DNA from 4 places in the Arthrobacter ginkgonis genome. Region 4 is predicted to be linked to each of the others. Evidence: riboswitches for the same ligand, from Rfam matches in the RefSeq annotation. Region 4 holds a riboswitch; each other region holds the start of a gene.
What was found. A riboswitch is a leader RNA that binds a small molecule or an ion and turns the genes downstream of it on or off. The one in region 4 is predicted to bind thiamine pyrophosphate.

Region 1 (4,201 bases), on a different contig from region 4:
ACCAGGCGCACCGCGCCGCGTACCTGAAGATCTTCTCCCGCCTTGGCCTGGAGATCGTCCCGGTGCACGCGACCGCCGGCGCCATGGGCGGCTCCAAGTCGGAGGAGTTCCTGCACCCGACCGAGGTTGGCGAGGACACCTTCGTGCGCTCGGCCGGAGGCTATGCGGCAAACGTCGAGGCCGTGACCACCGTGGTTCCGGCCGACATCGACTACGCGGACGCCCCGGCCTTCGAGGTCAAGGACACCCCGGACACCCCGACCATCGATTCGCTGGTTGCCTGCGCCAATGAGATCGCCCCGCGCGAGGACCGCGAGTGGGCCGCCGCCGACACCCTGAAGAACGTGGTGCTGGCCGTGACGCTGCCCACCGGCGAGCGCCAGCTCGTCGTCATCGGCGTGCCCGGCGACCGCGCCGTGGACCTCAAGCGCATCGAAGCCAACATCGGCGCCCACCTGCCCATCGCCGGCGAGCTCGGCATCGAGGCCGCCAACGACGAGGACATCAAGAAGGTTCCGGCCCTGGTCAAGGGCTACATCGGTCCGGCCCTCGGCCTGGACGCCGCGACGCTGGGCGAAAAGTCCGCCAGCGGGATCACCTTCCTGGTGGATCCGCGCGTGGTCGTGGGCACCGCCTGGGTCACCGGAGCCAACGAGCACGGCAAACACGTCTTTGGCCTGGTCGCCGGCCGCGATTTCACTTGGGACGGCACCATCGAGGCCGTCGAGGTTCGTGCCGGCGACGAGGCCCCGGACGGCTCCGGCCCGCTGGAAACCGCCCGCGGCATCGAGATGGGCCACATCTTCCAGCTCGGCCGCAAGTACGCGGAGGCGCTGGAACTGAAGGTCCTGGACCAGAACGGCAAGCTGGTCACGGTCACCATGGGCTCCTACGGCGTCGGCGTCACGCGTGCGGTCGCCGCCTTGGCCGAGTCCAACCACGACGACCGCGGCCTGGTCTGGCCGCGCAACGTGGCCCCGGCCGACGTGCACCTGATGGTCACCGGCAAGGGCGAGGAACTGTTCGCCGAGGCCGAGCGGATCGCGGCCGGGCTCGAGGCCCGCGGCATGGAGGTCATCTTCGACGACCGCCCCAAGGTCTCCGCCGGCGTGAAGTTCGGCGACGCCGAACTGATCGGCGTGCCGACCATCGCCGTCGTCGGCCGCGGCCTGGCCGAGGGCCTGGTCGAGGTCAAGGACCGCGCCACCGGTACGGCCGAAAACGTGGCGGTTGCCGACGTCGTGGACACCCTCGTGGCCAAGGTTCGGGGCTGGGACCTGCCGCGCCCGTGACCGAACTGCTGAACGGTTCCGGCCTGGAGAACCTCCAGGCCGGAACCATTCTCTTGGTGCTGGCGGCGGGGCTGGCCGCAGGGTGGGTCGACGCCGTCGTCGGTGGCGGCGGGCTCATTCAGCTCCCTGCCCTGCTGCTGGTCCCGGGCATCGCCCCGGTCCAGGCGCTGGCGACCAACAAGATGGGGTCGATCTTCGGAACCACCACCAGCGCCGTGACCTATTACCGGCGCGCCAGTCCGGACCTGAAGACGGCGCTCCCCATGGCGGCGATCGCGCTGGCCGGAAGCTTCGCCGGCGCGATCGTGGCCACCCTGCTGCCGTCCGCGGTGTTCAAGCCGGTCATCCTGGCCGCCCTGGTCGCGGTCGCGCTGTTCACCGCCTTCCGGCCCACCGCCGGCGAGCTGACCAGGCTGCGCCACCAGGGGCGCCGGCACTATGTCCTGGCCGGGACGATCGGCCTGGCGATCGGGTTCTACGACGGGCTGATCGGCCCGGGCACCGGATCGTTCCTGATCATCGCCATGGTGGTGGTCCTCGGCTACAACTTCCTGGCCGCCAGCGCCAAGGCGAAGATCGTCAACATGGCCACCAACTTCGGTGCGCTGGTGTTCTTCCTGCCCAGCGGGCACCTGCTTTGGGGCCTCGGCCTGCTGCTGGGAATGGCCAACATGGTCGGCGGCTACATTGGCGCCCGCACGGCGATCGGCCGCGGCGCCCGGTTCATCCGCATCGTGTTCCTGGTGGTGGTCGCCGCCCTGATCGTGCGGTTGGGGTTCGACGTCGCCATGCAGTGGATGCCCGCCGCGTAGGACTACGCCGCGCAGGATTCGACCTGGCAGTGCCCCGGCACGCACGCCCCCGAAGGTGTGCCTAGAATGGGGGAACCACGGGAGCCCGCAGACGGGCTGAGAGGGCATGGCCGGCATTCGCCGGCCCGGATGCCGACCGTAGAACCTGATCCGGGTCATGCCGGCGGAGGGAAGGTACATCCATTGCGTTGCGTCGTTGTCGGGGCCGGGATCATCGGGCTCTCGGCCGCTTGGGAACTGGCCCGTTCCGGGGTCGAGACCGTTGTCGTTGACCCGGCTCCGGCCGGCGGGGCCACCGCCGCCGCGGCAGGGATGCTCGCGGGCGTGACCGAATTCCACTACCAGGAGCGGGACTTGCTGGGCCTTTCGCTGCCCGCGGCGGCGAAGTGGCCGTCCTGGGCCGCGCAGCTGGAGGCGGCCTCCGGGCTGTCCACGGGCTTCCGGCCCGGCGGGACGCTGGTGGTTGCCGCCGATTCCGGGGACCGGGCCACGCTGGCGGACCTGCGGGCCGCGCAGGCCGCGCTGGGGCTGGCGGTCGAGGAAATCACCACGCGCGAGGCCCGTGCCGCCGAGCCCCTGCTGACACCGCGCCTGGCCGGCGCCTTCCGTGCCGTTGGCGACCACCAGACCGATCCGCGCCGCACCGCCGCCGCCCTGGTCGCCGCGCTGGAGGCGCTGCCGAACGCGCGTCTCGTCGCGGCCCGGGCGGTGCGCTGCGGCGCAGGCGCCGGCCCGTTCGTGGAATACGACGGCGGGCGGCTGGACTGCGACGAGGTCGTGTTGGCCACCGGTGGCGGCATGGTCCGGGCCGGAGGCACGGGGGAGGGGCCGGTGCGGGAGGGGCTAGCGCTGGAGGGCCTGCCCGCTCCGCTGCGCCTGCCGGTGCGCCCGGTGTACGGCGACGTGCTGCGCCTGCGCACCGTCCCGGGTGGCCCGCTGCCCTCGGGGAACGTGGTCCGCGGCCTGGTCGGGGGCCAGTCCGTCTACATCGTGCCCCGCGCCGACGGGGAAGTGGTGGTGGGGGCGACCGAACGGGAGGACGGCCGGGCCGGTGTCGGTGCCGGGGGAGTCCACCGCCTGCTGCGCGACGCGCTGCGGCTGATGCCCGCCCTGGGCGAACTGGACCTGGCCGAAACCATCGCCAGGGCGCGGCCGGGCACCCCCGACAATCTGCCGCTGCTGGGCCGGGCCGCGCCCGGGCTGGTGGTCGCCGTCGGCTTCCACCGGCACGGGGTCCTGCTCAGCGCGGCGGCGGCCGCCGCCGTTGCCGCACTTGTTGGCGTCCCGGCTCCACCCGGGCACGCAGCCGGCCCCGCTCCCTCTGATCTCGTTCCCTTTGACCCCGCACCCTTTGACCCCTGGAGGTTCTCATGACAACACCGGCACCACAGCCCGGCCCCGCGCCGGCGACGCTCAACGGCGAGGCGATCGGGGAACTGCCCGGCAGCATCCTGAAGCTGGTCCAGGCGCGGACCGGCCGCGAGCTCGGCGCGGACGGCGCCCCCGTCGACGGCGGGCGGCTGGGTGTCGCCGTCGCACTCAACCAGGAGGTCCTGCCGCGCCGGCGCTGGGCTGAAACAACCGTCCGCGCTGGCGACGCGATCGAACTGCTCACGGCGGTCCAGGGTGGTTAACGGCAAGGTGGTTAACGGCGGAGTGGCTAGCGGGATGGGAACCCTGGTCATCGACGGCATCGAACTGGGCTCGCGCCTGGTCATGGGCACCGGCGGGGCGCCAAGCCAGGCCGTGCTGGAGGAGGCCCTGCTGGCCTCCGGCACGGAACTGACCACGGTCGCCTTGCGCCGGCACACCCCCGGGGAGGGCGAATCCATCTACGCGATGCTGCAGCGCCGCGGGATCCGGGTCCTGCCGAACACCGCCGGCTGCCACACCGCCCGCGAGGCCATGCTCACCGCCGAACTGGCCCGCGAGGCGCTGGAAACGGACTGGGTGAAGCTGGAGGTCGTCGCCGACGAGGAGACGCTGCTGCCCGATGCGGTGGAGCTGCTGGACGCAGCCGAGCGCCTGGCGGCGGGCGGGTTCAAGGTCTTCGCCTACACCAACGACGACCCCGTGACCGCGCAGCGGCTCGAGGAC
Region 2 (4,201 bases), on a different contig from region 4:
GCAGCTGGACGAGGCCGAAAGGGCCCACCTCTTCGACCTGGCCCGGGCGGCGGCTCCGTCCACCCCGGCAGGCCGCCGGCAGGCCCCGCAGAAGGTGCGGCCCACCCTCCAGCGCGTGCTGGACGCCATGGGCACGCCGGCCTTCGTGCGCAACGGCAACATGGACATCCTGGCGGCGAACCGGCTCGGTCGGGCGCTCTACGGCGAGATCTTCGACAGCCCCGTCCAGCCACCGAACTCCGCCCGGTTCGCGTTCCTCGACCCCCGCGCCGAGCGCTTCTTCCGCGACTGGGACCGGGTCATCGAGGATTCGGTGGCGATCCTGCGGGCGGAGGCCGGCCGCCGGCCCTACGACCGGGGCCTGTCCAACCTGATCGGGGAGCTGTCGACCCGCAGCGAGTTGTTCCGCACCCGGTGGGCCGCGCACAACGTGCGCTTCCACCGGACCGGAGGCAAGCGCCTGAACCATCCGCTGGTCGGCGACCTCGACCTGGACTACGAGGCCATGGAACTGCCCGCGGATCCGGGCCTTGTGGTCATCACCTACACCGCCGAACCCGGGTCCCCGTCCCAGGACGCGCTGAATCTCCTGGCCAGCTGGACGGCCGGCACCGAACCGGCGGACCGGACCGCGGACCGAACCTCCGAGCACGACCGACACCTCTGATGGAGCAGCACACATGAACCACCCTGACACCGTTCCCGGCGGCGTCCTCGTCATCGGCGCCACCGGGAGCGTCGGCCGGCTTGTCGTCGCTGCGGCGGCCCGCCACGGCCTGGCCGTTCGGGCCCTGGCCCGCGACGTCGGCCGGGCCGGACGCCTCCTGCCGGGCACCGAGATCGTCCACGGCGACCTTGAGGACCCGGAGACGCTCGCCCGCGCGGTGCACGGCGTCGGCGCCGTCGTCTTCACCCACGGCGCGCACAACGCCGGCGCCTACGAACGCGTCGACTACGGGGGAGTGGCCAACGTCCTGCGTGCGCTGGACGGGCGCGCGCTGCGCATCGCGCTCATGACATCGATCAACGTGACCCGCGACGACAACGGCGCCTATCAGGACCTGCTGGACTGGAAGCGCCGCTCGGAGCGCCTCGTGCGCGCCAGCGGCCACCCCTACACGATCGTCCGCCCGGGATGGTTCGACGCGGCAGGGCCCGGCGACCGGCGCCTGGTCCTCGCACAGGGCGACCGCCGCTCCGGCGCCGTCGACCGCGCCCAGGTTGCCGAGGTCCTGGTCCGCAGCCTGCTCACCGCAACGGCCGCGGGCAAGACGTTCGAGCTGTTCGCCGAGGCCGGTCCCGCCCCGCGGGACTGGGCCGGACTCTTCGCCGACGTGCTGGCCGATGTGTCCGGCGCCGTCGACGCGGCCCAGGACTCCGGCACGCTGCCCCTGGCGCGCGAGCCGGAGAGCCTGCGCGCCGACCTCGACCGGCTGCGCGCCAGCTAGCCATTTCCGGCCCAGCCCCTTTTCCCGACCGACAGGAGACCCCATGGAGATCCAACCCACGATGCCGAGCACCAAGGGCCCGGCGGAACTGTTCACCGGAGACGTCTGGTTCGACGTCATCGCCGCTCCGCGGCCGGAGCCCTCGCGTATGCGCGTCAACATGGTCCGCTTCGCCCCCTGCGCCAGGACCGCCTGGCACACCCACGCCGTGGGCCAGACTCTGCACGTGCTCGAGGGGACCGGACTCGTCCAGGCCCGCGGCGGCGACGTCGTCGTGATGAGGCCCGGGGACACCGTCTACACCCCGCCGGGCGAGTGGCACTGGCACGGCGCGGCCACCGACCACTTCATGAGCCATCTGGCCATGTGGGAGGGGACCGGCGACGCGGAGGTGCCGGAGACCGAATGGGGCGAGCACGTCACCGAGGAGGAGTACCGCGGCCAGGCCGTGGCGCGCACCTAGCGCTCCGGTCTCCGAAAAGCGCTCCGCCACGAACGCCGAAAAGCACGCGCCCGGACGCGCCCGCCGCTGTCGGACCGTGGACACGGTTCGAAAGCGGCGGGCGATGCGTGCTACGCTCCAGCGCTGTAAACACCCTCCACGGGAGCTCGCACCAGCGAGCTGAGAGGACGGCTAGGGCCGTCGACCGTTGAACCTGACCGGATAATGCCGGCGTAGGAAGAGATCAAAATGCGCACAAGCGACGCTACAACCATGTCCGCTGTCACCACTGGCCCCATCCAGGACAGCACCAAACGCTACGAGGACGTGCCCGGCTTCCCGGGCATGAGCTACCCCGTGCGGCGCGTTAATCTCAGCAATGGAGAGCACTTCGACCTCTACGACACCTCGGGCCCGTACACGGATCCGCAGGCACGCATCGACGTCGAGGTGGGATTGGCGAAAACGCGTGACGGGTGGGAACACCCGGAACCGATCGACGGCGCCGCGACCCAGCTGGTCTGGGCGCGCGCCGGAATCATCACCCCAGAAATGGCGTACGTCGCCGCCCGCGAAGGCGTCTCGCCGGAGCTGGTCCGCGATGAGGTCGCCCGCGGCCGGGCCGTGATCCCGGCCAACCACCGGCACCCCGAGTCCGAGCCGATGGTCATCGGCAAGGCCTTCGCGGTGAAGATCAACGCGAACATCGGCAACTCGGCCGTCACGTCCTCGATCGAGGAGGAGGTGGAGAAGATGGTGTGGGCCGCCCGCTGGGGCGCCGACACCCTGATGGATCTCTCCACCGGCCGGAACATCCACGAGACCCGCGAATGGATCCTGCGCAACTCGCCGATCCCCGTCGGCACCGTGCCCATCTACCAGGCCCTCGAAAAGGTCAAGGGCGATCCGGCCAGCCTCACCTGGGAAATCTTCCGGGACACGGTGATCGAGCAGGCGGAGCAGGGCGTGGACTACATGACCGTGCACGCCGGGGTGCTGCTGCGCTACGTGCCGCTGACGGCCAAGCGCGTCACGGGCATCGTCTCGCGCGGCGGGTCGATCATGGCGGCCTGGTGCCTGGCCCACCACCAGGAGAGCTTCCTCTACACCCACTTCGTGGAGCTGTGCCAGATCTTCCGGAAGTACGACATCACCTTCTCGCTCGGCGACGGGCTGCGTCCGGGGTCGATCGCCGACGCCAACGACGAGGCCCAGTTCGCCGAGCTGCGCACCCTTGGCGAGCTCACGAAGATCGCCAAGTCCCATGGCGTGCAGGTCATGATCGAGGGCCCCGGCCACGTGCCGATGCACAAGATCGTGGAGAACGTGCGGCTTGAGGAGGAACTGTGCGAGGAGGCCCCGTTCTACACGCTTGGCCCGCTCGCCACGGACATCGCCCCGGCCTACGACCACATCACCTCCGCCATCGGCGCGGCGATGATCGCCCAGGCGGGCACCGCCATGCTCTGCTACGTCACCCCGAAGGAGCACCTGGGCCTGCCCAACCGCGACGACGTGAAGGTCGGGGTGATCACCTACAAGATCGCCGCCCACGCCGCGGACCTGGCCAAGCAGCACCCCAGGGCCCAGGAACGCGACGACGCGCTCAGCCGAGCCCGCTTCGAGTTCCGCTGGCGGGACCAGTTCGCATTGTCGCTGGATCCGGACACCGCCCGCGAGTACCACGACGAGACCCTGCCTGCGGAGCCGGCCAAGACCGCGCACTTCTGCTCGATGTGCGGGCCGAAGTTCTGCTCGATGCGGATCTCCGCCGACGTTCGGACCTACGCGCAGGAGAACGGGCTGGACAGCCTGGAGGCCATCGAGGCCGGGATGGCGGACAAGTCCGCGGAGTTCGCCCGCATGGGCAGCTCCGTCTACTTGCCGATCCGCGCCGTCTGACCCCGTGGCGCTCGCCGAACGCGGCAAGGGCGCGACGGCGGTCGGCGGCTTCGGGGCCATGGACAGCTAGGTTCGGAGTCGGGCCGACGGTAGTGCAAGAGCTGCTGGAATGGATCAGCCATTCCAGCAGCTCTTGCACTATGGTTCCGGACGGTCCGCTACCGCCCTACCCGGCCAGCTACCCGGCCGGAGCCGTATCCCGGCGCCGGGCGGCGGCCGCCCGGAAGAGGTCCACCAGCAGGAAGCCCGCCAGCGAAATCCCCAGCAGCGGGACAAAGAACCCCACGAGCACCGCCACGGCGGCAACCGCCAGCACGGCCCACCACGGACTTTGGCGCAGGGCTCCGCGTCGCGGCAGCGGTCCGAAGCGCAGCCCCGTGGCCGCCTTGGGGCGCCGCTTCCACCACAT
Region 3 (4,201 bases), on a different contig from region 4:
CGCCGGAGGGGCCGAAAACCATCAGCTGCTCACCCGGTTCCAGCCGAAGGTCCACCTTGCGCAGCACCGGCCCCGTCCGGCGGGGAAATTCCACCGAGACATCGTTCAGCTCCACGGCCGGAACCGTGGACGGGGCCTGCCGGGCAGCCGTTCGGCTCCGGGCAGCGGCGCCGGGCTTGGGTTCGACGGTCCCGGGGTGGGCAGCGGCCATCAGGCTAGACCTTGCTGATCGGGTCGGGGCTGATCCGGTCGCGGCCGATCGCGAAGTTGTCGACCACTCCGGTCTTCGCCAGGGCCCCGACGATGGTTTTTGCCAGCAGGCCGCCCAGGATGAGCCCGGAGGCCAGTTGCAGGACCAAGCGCAGGACGAACAGCTCCTGGCCGTACCAGCCGAAGCGGAAAGCGGAGAAGAGGAACACCAGTCCTGCCCCGAGCAGGCCCGAGAGGGCGAAGGTGCCCCAGCCGAAGGAGCGGTAGCCGCGCAGCGCGAACGGGATCTCGCTGCCCAGGCCCTGGATCGCGGCGGAGACGAAGAGGATCGGGCCCACGGCGGAGCCAAGGAACACCACTTCGATGACCGATGCCAGCACCTCGGCGATGATCCCGACGAAGGGCCGGCGGATGATGGCCACGGCGATCGGCGCCACCAGGAGCCAGCCGCCGATCAGGAAGTGCTGGGCCAGGTCTCCGGCCGGGCCCATGAGGATGGACAGGCCGGTCCAGGCCTGGACCAGGACCCAGTAGAGGAAGCCGAATACCACCCCCAGCACCACCATGAGGACCAGGTCCTTGAGCGCTAAGGCGGGGCGTTTGCGGGCAGGGGTCAGCGTGCTGTGAGAAGTCATGGAAGTAACCCTTGAAGTAGGTGGAGGCTTAGCGGGCCGAGGGGCTGTTGATGGAGAGCGTGAGGTGGGTGGTCACGTGCTGGACGGTGCGGCCGACCAGGACCCAGCCGGCAGCCACTGTCTCGAGGATGCGGGCGATGTCGCCCTCCAGGCGGGTGACAAAATGTTCCGACTTCACGAACGTGCCCTTGGCCTTGGCGTAGTCGACGGCGGCGTAGATGTCCCGCATGTGGTCCGGGTCCACGCCGTCGCGGCCGGTGTCCTCCAGCGGGTACAGGGCCCACTCCGCTGCCGCCTGCACCCCGGTCTCCTCCAGTTCGACGATCTCGCTGCGCAGCGGGCCGGCTCCGCCGGGAAGTTCGCATTGCACTTCGCCGGGGCAGCCGCGGGAGAGGTGCACGGTGGCAACAACGTGGGCACCGCCGCGGCCGGCCGCCGAAATGAGCTGGCTCAGGTACCGCAGCAGGTCCGGCTCCCGGCCGGCCACGAAGGTGCTCACGTCGCCCGTCTGAACCTCCAGCCCGGTGGCATCGGCCTTCTGCAGCGACCCGAGGATGACCTCGGCGTAGTCGGCACTCATCACGGCCAGGGTGACCCTGGCACCAATGCCGAAGTTGTCGTGACTCAGGGTGGGGCTGCCGGCGGCGGCAGGCGCCAAGGCAGGGTCGGTGACTTCAGTGGGGTAATTCGGATGCATTTTCGCGCCCTTCTGTTGTGAGAAACAGGGCACAGGATTCGATGTTGACTCCCTGCGCTGGCATGATCCAGATCAGGTTCAACGGTCGAAACTTGAGAAGTTTCCTCTCAGCCCGGCTCACCGGACTCCCGTGTTCAGCCACGACCCTACACCGGCCCGCGTGGCCGCCGCCTGCCGCAGCGGGCGGAAGGCGGACTGTGACGCAACGGGGCTCTGACGCACCGGGAATCTGACGCAACGAAGGAAGGCCGGCGCGCAGCCGAAGCGCCCGGGCAGAGAGGCCCCGGCAAAGGGGCCGGCAAAAAGGAATCCCCGCCTCCGCGGGGAGGACGGGGATTCGGCGGTGGGCCCCGCGGGGATCGAACCCGCGACCCGCGGATTAAAAGTCCGATGCTCTACCAACTGAGCTAGAGGCCCGCCAGACCGTAAAGGCCTTCAACAATGCTAGCGGATCTCCCGGCGTTGCCTCGTGCACTCGCCGCGGACACGCCCTCCCGGCGCCACGCCCGCGGCACCGGAGTATCCTCTTGTCGCATGAGCGCAGTCCCAGCCAGCGGGTCCGGAGCCTCGGCCCCGCGCCCGCACAAGCCCGTCCCGTTCGCGCCGGTCGACTTCGAACCGTTCGTGGGCGGGGCCGATCCGGCCCGCGTGTCCGAGGCCGCCCACCTGGCCGCCGCGGCCCTGGTGCATCAGGGGCGCGCGAGCACCGATCCGGCGGTCACCCGACGGCTGGTGAAACTGGCGGACAAGGAAGGCTTGGAGGCGATCGCCGAACTGTGGGCGGAGAGCCCGCCCCGGTCCCTGCCCGGTGCCCTGTGGCGGCTGTACGCGCTGCGCGCCGCCACGGTGCAGAACCCCGAACGCATGGCGGCCTACTTCCGCGAGGGCCGGTACGTCGCGCAGGTCCAGCACGTGGTCGCCGGCGTCGCCGAGCCGCCCGGGGCGGATGAGCTGCGTTCGATGGCGGATTCGATCCTCTCCGGCGCGTTCGACGGCGAGTTCGACGTCGCGCTGGAACGTTCCGCCGCGTACTGCCGCGTCGTTGCGCTGGGCCAGACGCACCACGCGGACGCCGCCGAACAGGCCAACGAACCGCACGCGACCAAGCTGACCCGCAGCGCACGCCAACTGGTCAAGACCGCCGAGGACCTGGAGGCTTCCGCGCGGGCCTGGCGTCGCGGCGAGCTGATCTAGCGTCCACGACTCCTCCCCACCCTCGCTGCGCGTTACACGTCCCGCAGGGCCTCTAGCCGCCCGACGCGGACGGCTTCCTCCAGGGCGGCGTGGTCGGCTTCCGTCTGGTCCGCGTACCGGCCCGCCCAGGTGGTGACGGCGACGTCGAAGCTGTCGCCGTTGCCGAGGTATCCGGAAAGGAAGCGGCTGCCAGGGCTCTGGCAATGCGCCCGGGCCAGGAGTTCCCCGCACAATTCGCCGTAGGTCTCCGCCGCGGACGGGGACAGTTGGGCGAGGTCCAGCGAACCCTTCAGGTCGCGGTACTGGCGCAGGTAGTGGTCGCGAACGATGCCGTCCTCCCCCTTCACGCCGCGGACCCAGCCGAGCATGGGATCCGACTGGGCCTGCAGGATCCGTTGCGCCGCCACCACGCGGAAGCCGTGGCCGTGGAGGATCAGCTGCTGGGTGACGGCGTTCGGCGCGTCCGTGACTTTCCCGTGGGTCTCCAGGACCGAACGCCCCGCTTCCTTGGACTGCATGAACAGGAGGTCCCCGGAGGGGCCGCGGAGCATGAACAGGAAACAGCGGGTGCCGACGCTGCCCACGCCGACCACGCGCGAGGCGCAGTCCACCATGCTGTATTGGCTGAGCAGGAGGGCAGTATCGGTGCGCAGGGTCCTGCGGTACTCCTCGAAGAGGCCGGAGAGGCGGTCCCAGTCGGGGTTGGCGGGCCGGCGGACCAAGGGAGGCTGCTCGGCGATGCGCTGGATGCCGTTCTCCGTCACGGTGGTCAGCTTCTCCATCACGCGTTCGGAGGTGCTCTGGCGGGCCTTGCGGGCCGCCTGGTGGGCCATTTTCGGCAGCGCCTCCGCCTCCACTTGGTAGTAGTAGCGTTCCAGGACGGACATGTCGTACAGGCGGTGCACCGTGGTGCGGTAGGAACGCACGGAGGCAGCGGCAGCGTCCCTGCAGCGCGCTTCCGGATGGCCGTTGGCGCGGCCATTCAGCCACAGGCTGGCCGCCAGCCGCTTCACGTCCATCTCCCAGGCGCCGGGGTAGGCCTCATCGAAGTCGTTCAGGTCGAAGACCAGCCGCCGTTCCGGCGAGGCATAGAGCCCGAAGTTCGCCAGGTGCGCGTCGCCGCAGGCGATCACGCGGTAGCCGGTGGCGGTGTCGCGGGCCAGGTCGTGTGCCATCACGGCCGCGGCGCCCCGGTAGTAGGCGAAGGGCGATTGCAGCATGCGCCCGATCCGGACCGGGACCAGGTCCGGCTCGCGGGTGGTGTGCTGCCCGGCCAGGATCTCCACGGGGTCCCGCTCCGGCAGCTCGAAGCGCGCGTGGTTCCTGCGTGGAACCAGCGCGCGGACGCGCCGGCCGGCCTGCAGGTCTTCCTCGTCCGGACGGGAAACCTCCGGGCCGGGACTGTCCGGGCGGGAAACGTTCGGCATGGCTCCCCCTCGATCTGCCGGTATGTGCAGCGGTGTGG
Region 4 (4,201 bases):
CCCCGTTGGGGCCGGTGATGCCGACCGCCTCGCCGGCGCGCAGGTCCAGGTCCACGCCGGAGAGCACCGCGCGCCGACCCTTTGGGGACCGGCGGCGGCGGGACGCTTCGCGGGAAACCGCCAGGCCGGCGGCGGCAAGCAGGACCGGTCCCGGCGTGGCGTCCGGCCGGCCTGCCGCCCGTTCGACGACCGGCACGTGCCCGGGCACCCACACCCCGGCCTCGATCAGTTCGGTGCGGACAGGGCCCTCGGCGAACAGTTCCTCGGGGGTCCCGCTGTGGGACACCCCTCCCCCGGGTTCGAGCACCACCACGCGGTCCATGTGCCCGGCCCAGGCGGCCAGGCGGTGCTCGACGACCACCAGGGTCGCCCCGGTGGCGGCCACCGCGGCGATCACGGCGTCGCGGACTTCCAGCACGCCGGCGGGATCCAGGTTGGCGGTGGGTTCATCCAGCAACACCAGTCCCGGCCGCATGGCCAGGATCCCCGCCAGCGCCAGGCGCTGCTTCTGCCCTCCGGACAGGTGCGCCGTCGGGTGGTCCAACGGCACGTCCAGCCCCACGGCATCCAAGGCCGCGGCCACGCGGTCCCAGATTTCCGCGCGCGGGACGGCCAGGTTCTCCGCCCCGAACGCCACGTCGTCCCCCACGCGGGCAAGGACCACCTGGGTTTCCGGGTCCTGCTGGACCAGTCCGGCCCGCCCGCGCGAGGCCTCGGCCGGGCGGCCGTCGACGAGCAGGTCGCCGAAGTCCTCGGCCTCCTCGTCGTGGTGCAGCACTCCCGCCAGGGCGTGCAGCAGGGTGGATTTGCCGGCCCCGGACGGGCCCACCAGCAGGACCCGCTCCCCGGGGGCGATCTCCAGGTCCAGGCCCCTAATGGCGGGGGCGGAGCGGCCTGCGTGGCGCCAGCCCCACCCGCGCGCGGACACCGCGGCCGGCACCACGGCTTCCGGCCGGGCGCCGGCCCCGCCGGGCGCGGAGGCGGCCGCCGTCGTTCCGGTGTCTGCGGACATGGCCTAGCCGAACACCGGTTCCTGCGCGGCCTTGCGCGAGGCGAGCGCGGACAGCGCGCCGGTGCGGGCCAGGGCGCGCGTGGCGAGCCAGGACAGCAGGCCGGCGATGACGACGCCGGAGAGGGTGGTGCCGGCGACGTACACGATCTTCATGGCGGTGGTGTATTCGGGGAACCAGTTGAAGATGAAGGCGTCGTTGATGCCACCGAACAGGCCGGCGCCGGCGCCGGCGAGCAGGGCGGTAACCAGGTCCCAGCGCCGGTAGAGGAACAGCGCGAAGACCAGTTCCGCTCCCAGGCCCTGGATCAGGCCGGAAGCCAGGACCGTCAGGCCGAACTGGGAACCCAGGAACGCGGAGACGACGGCGGCGACGAGTTCGCAGAACAGGGCGGCTCCCGGCTTGCGGATGATCAGGGCGCCCAGGACCGCGGGGAACAGCCACATGCCGGTGACCACGGAGGATGCGGGCGGGAAGAACAGGAACAGTCCGCCGATGCCGGCGTAGGCAAGGTTCCAGCCCCAGAAGATGACGCCGGAGGCGACCGCGATCACGGCGGCGACGACGATGTCGACGACGCGCCAGGAACGGCGTGCGGCGGGGACGGTGTTGACCGGGTGGGCCATGATGTATTCCTCCTTGAGGGCAAGGAGGGGAGGGATTCGGCGGCATGTGCCGCTGCACCCTGAGATCTCGACTCCCTTCGCCGGTACTAGCCGGAGCAGGTTCGAGGGTCTGCGGCGATCCGCACTCTCAGCGCCCTGGCTGCACGGCCGTACGGGCCGGGCGCAGGCGCTCCCCTGTCGTTTGTTTCAGTCATGCCATAGTACAGCCACGCTATGCTGTGGCCGTACCGCCCTTTGTCTGGTTGGGCATCGTCTAGTTGGGAGAACCGTTGATGAAGACACTGCTCAAGCTGGCCGGACCCTTTGTGACCCTCGCCGCCGGGTTTGCCGGCGCCAAGGTGGTCGAACTGGTCTGGACCAAGGTCACCGGCGCCAGGCCGCCGCGGCCAGGCGACACCGAGGCCAACGTGAAGTCCTCGCTGCGCCAGGTGCTGGCCTTCGCCATGGTTTCCGCGGCCGTGGGGGCCGCCATCGAGGTCCTCACCGGCCACGGCACCCGGTTCGCGATCTCCCGCCTCGGCCAGGACGCGGACGAGTCCTAGCCCTCCGCCCTCCGGCCGGCTAGGTGCCGGCCGGACCGGCGGCGGCACCGCCGTCAGGGCCCGCGGCGTCCAGGCCGGCGTCGTGCCCGGCGGGTTCGCGGCCGGAGGATTCGCGTCCGTGGCCCTCCGCTCCGGCCCCGTCCTGCAGCGCCGCCCGGGCCACGACCTGGTCCAGTTCGTCGACGAGCAGCGTCTCCTTCTTCAGGTGCTTGGTGCGGTAGCCGGCCCGGCCCACCATGTGGGCGCTGACCGGTGCGGTCAGCAGCTGCAGCAGCCAGGCCAGCAGCAGCACCGGCACCAGCGCCCAGCTGCGCAATTCGATCGCCACCGCGGACAGCAGCAGGACCAGGCCCAGCACCTGCGGCTTCGTGGCCGCATGCATGCGGGAGAGCAGGTCCGGGAAGCGCAGCATGCCGATGCCGGCGGCCACCGACATCAGGCAGCCCACCACCAGGAACACGCCCGCCACGGCCTCGAGCACGGTGTCCAGGGCGCCGCTCATGAGTTCCTCCGGTCGGTCACGTAGCGGGAAACCGTCACCGAGCCGATGAAGCCGATCACGCAGGCGGCCACCACGAACACCAGGTTGTTCGTGTGCTTGTTCACCGCCATGTCCACGCACAGCGCGGCGGCGACGATCATCAGCAGCACGTCCAGCGCCAGCACGCGCTCAAGGATGGACGGTCCGCGCGCGATCCGGACGATGGCCAGCGCGGCGGCGACCGAGAGCAGCACCCCGCAGATCCAAGCGACGGCGATCATCATGGCGCCTCCTCCCCTGCGGTGATCCCGCCGGGCGGGGTGAAATCGTGGTTCTGCGGCGGCGGGGAGGCCTGGCCTGCCCGTTCGGCATCGATCCTGGCCACCTCCTCGCGCGTGCCCATGATGCGAATCAGCCGCGCCTCGATGTCCAGGATGTGGCTGTGGACCTTTTCCACCTCGGCGTGCGTGTTCACGTTGAGCACGTGCAGGTACAGCGTGGAGCTGACGCGGTCCACCTCCACCACGAACGAGCCCGGCACCAGGGTCAGCGCATGGCCAACGGCGGTGACCATGAGGTCGTCACGGGTCCGCAGGCGCACGCCGACCACGGCGCTGCGCACGCGCGGTCCGCGGAACACGGCCAGGGCGAAGACCTGGAAGCTGGCCAGCACCACGTCCCAGAGGAACCCCAGCGCGAACACGAAGGCCCGCCAGACGTTGAAGCGTCCGCTCAGTTCCACCGGCGGCAGCCGGAACACGTTGACGACCACCAGGGCGATCAGGAAGCCGAACACCAGGTTGCCGGCGGAGAAGTCCTGCCACAGCGCCCCCCAGACCAGGGCCATCCACACCAGCAGCGGCAGTTCGATCCAGAAGGTCAGACGCGGCCCCTGCTGCGCGGCGCCCGCGCCGGGCCGGCCTCCGCGCCGGATCACTTCAGGCTCCCGGGCTCGTAGGTCGCCTCGGCGCCGAAGACGGCCTCGATGTACGGGGTGCGCTCGAGCATCTGGCTCGCGGCCTGCTCGCTGAGCTGGAACAGGGGGCCGGCGAACACCGTCAGGGCAACGCCCAGGGCCACCAGGCCGGCGGTGGGCCCGACCATGCCGCGGGGCAGCAGGGCGGTGTCCCCGCGGCCGCTGAAGCGGCTACCGGAGTTGGCCACGGAGCGGTAGGTGGTGATCGGGGACCCGTCGGCGGCCGTGACCAGCAGCAGCGGGTCGGGGTTCTCCGCGTCCTCGGCCTTGCGCCAGAACGCCCGGTTCCAGACGCGCGCCACCGCCAGCAGCGTGAGCAGCGAGGTGGCCACGGAGCCGCCCACCAGCACCCAGCCCAGCGGGGTGTCCAGTTCCACGCCGCCCTGGATCAGCCCCAGCTTGCCGAGGAACCCGGAGAAGGGCGGGATGCCGGCCAGGTTCATCGCGGGGAGGAAGAAGAGCACCGCCAGCACCGGGGACAGCCGGGCCAGCGAGCCCAGCCGGTCCACGTTGGAGGTGCCGCCGCGGCGCTCGATCAGGCCCGTGACCAGGAACAGGGAGGTCTG

Region 1: another riboswitch for thiamine pyrophosphate. It lies ahead of thiO (glycine oxidase ThiO); the one in region 4 lies ahead of ABD912_RS06340 (ECF transporter S component).
Region 2: another riboswitch for thiamine pyrophosphate. It lies ahead of thiC (phosphomethylpyrimidine synthase ThiC); the one in region 4 lies ahead of ABD912_RS06340 (ECF transporter S component).
Region 3: another riboswitch for thiamine pyrophosphate. It lies ahead of ABD912_RS01615 (YkoF family thiamine/hydroxymethylpyrimidine-binding protein); the one in region 4 lies ahead of ABD912_RS06340 (ECF transporter S component).

Annotation. Positions count from the first base shown of each region.
Region 1 is NZ_BAABEO010000023.1:250,024-254,224, forward strand. It holds gene ABD912_RS17325 (proline--tRNA ligase) at 1-1,292, shown strand, start outside; gene ABD912_RS17330 (sulfite exporter TauE/SafE family protein) at 1,289-2,104, shown strand; TPP riboswitch at 2,172-2,294, shown strand; gene thiO (glycine oxidase ThiO) at 2,288-3,478, shown strand; gene thiS (sulfur carrier protein ThiS) at 3,475-3,738, shown strand; gene ABD912_RS17345 (thiazole synthase) at 3,773-4,201, shown strand, end outside.
Region 2 is NZ_BAABEO010000035.1:16,402-20,602, forward strand. It holds gene ABD912_RS22360 (helix-turn-helix transcriptional regulator) at 1-667, shown strand, start outside; gene ABD912_RS22365 (SDR family oxidoreductase) at 681-1,448, shown strand; gene ABD912_RS22370 ((R)-mandelonitrile lyase) at 1,492-1,911, shown strand; TPP riboswitch at 2,040-2,148, shown strand; gene thiC (phosphomethylpyrimidine synthase ThiC) at 2,164-3,792, shown strand; gene ABD912_RS22380 (PepSY-associated TM helix domain-containing protein) at 3,971-4,201, opposite strand, start outside.
Region 3 is NZ_BAABEO010000006.1:20,464-24,664, reverse strand. It holds gene ABD912_RS01625 (ABC transporter ATP-binding protein) at 1-211, opposite strand, end outside; gene ABD912_RS01620 (ECF transporter S component) at 216-845, opposite strand; gene ABD912_RS01615 (YkoF family thiamine/hydroxymethylpyrimidine-binding protein) at 874-1,542, opposite strand; TPP riboswitch at 1,575-1,684, opposite strand; tRNA gene ABD912_RS01610 (tRNA-Lys) at 1,887-1,959, opposite strand; gene ABD912_RS01605 (hypothetical protein) at 2,077-2,736, shown strand; gene ABD912_RS01600 (DUF2252 domain-containing protein) at 2,769-4,163, opposite strand.
Region 4 is NZ_BAABEO010000008.1:813,436-817,636, forward strand. It holds gene ABD912_RS23535 (ATP-binding cassette domain-containing protein) at 1-1,012, opposite strand, end outside; gene ABD912_RS06340 (ECF transporter S component) at 1,016-1,636, opposite strand; TPP riboswitch at 1,692-1,822, opposite strand; gene ABD912_RS06345 (DUF4235 domain-containing protein) at 1,909-2,178, shown strand; gene mnhG (monovalent cation/H(+) antiporter subunit G) at 2,198-2,680, opposite strand; gene ABD912_RS06355 (monovalent cation/H+ antiporter complex subunit F) at 2,677-2,943, opposite strand; gene ABD912_RS06360 (Na+/H+ antiporter subunit E) at 2,940-3,596, opposite strand; gene ABD912_RS06365 (Na+/H+ antiporter subunit D) at 3,593-4,201, opposite strand, start outside.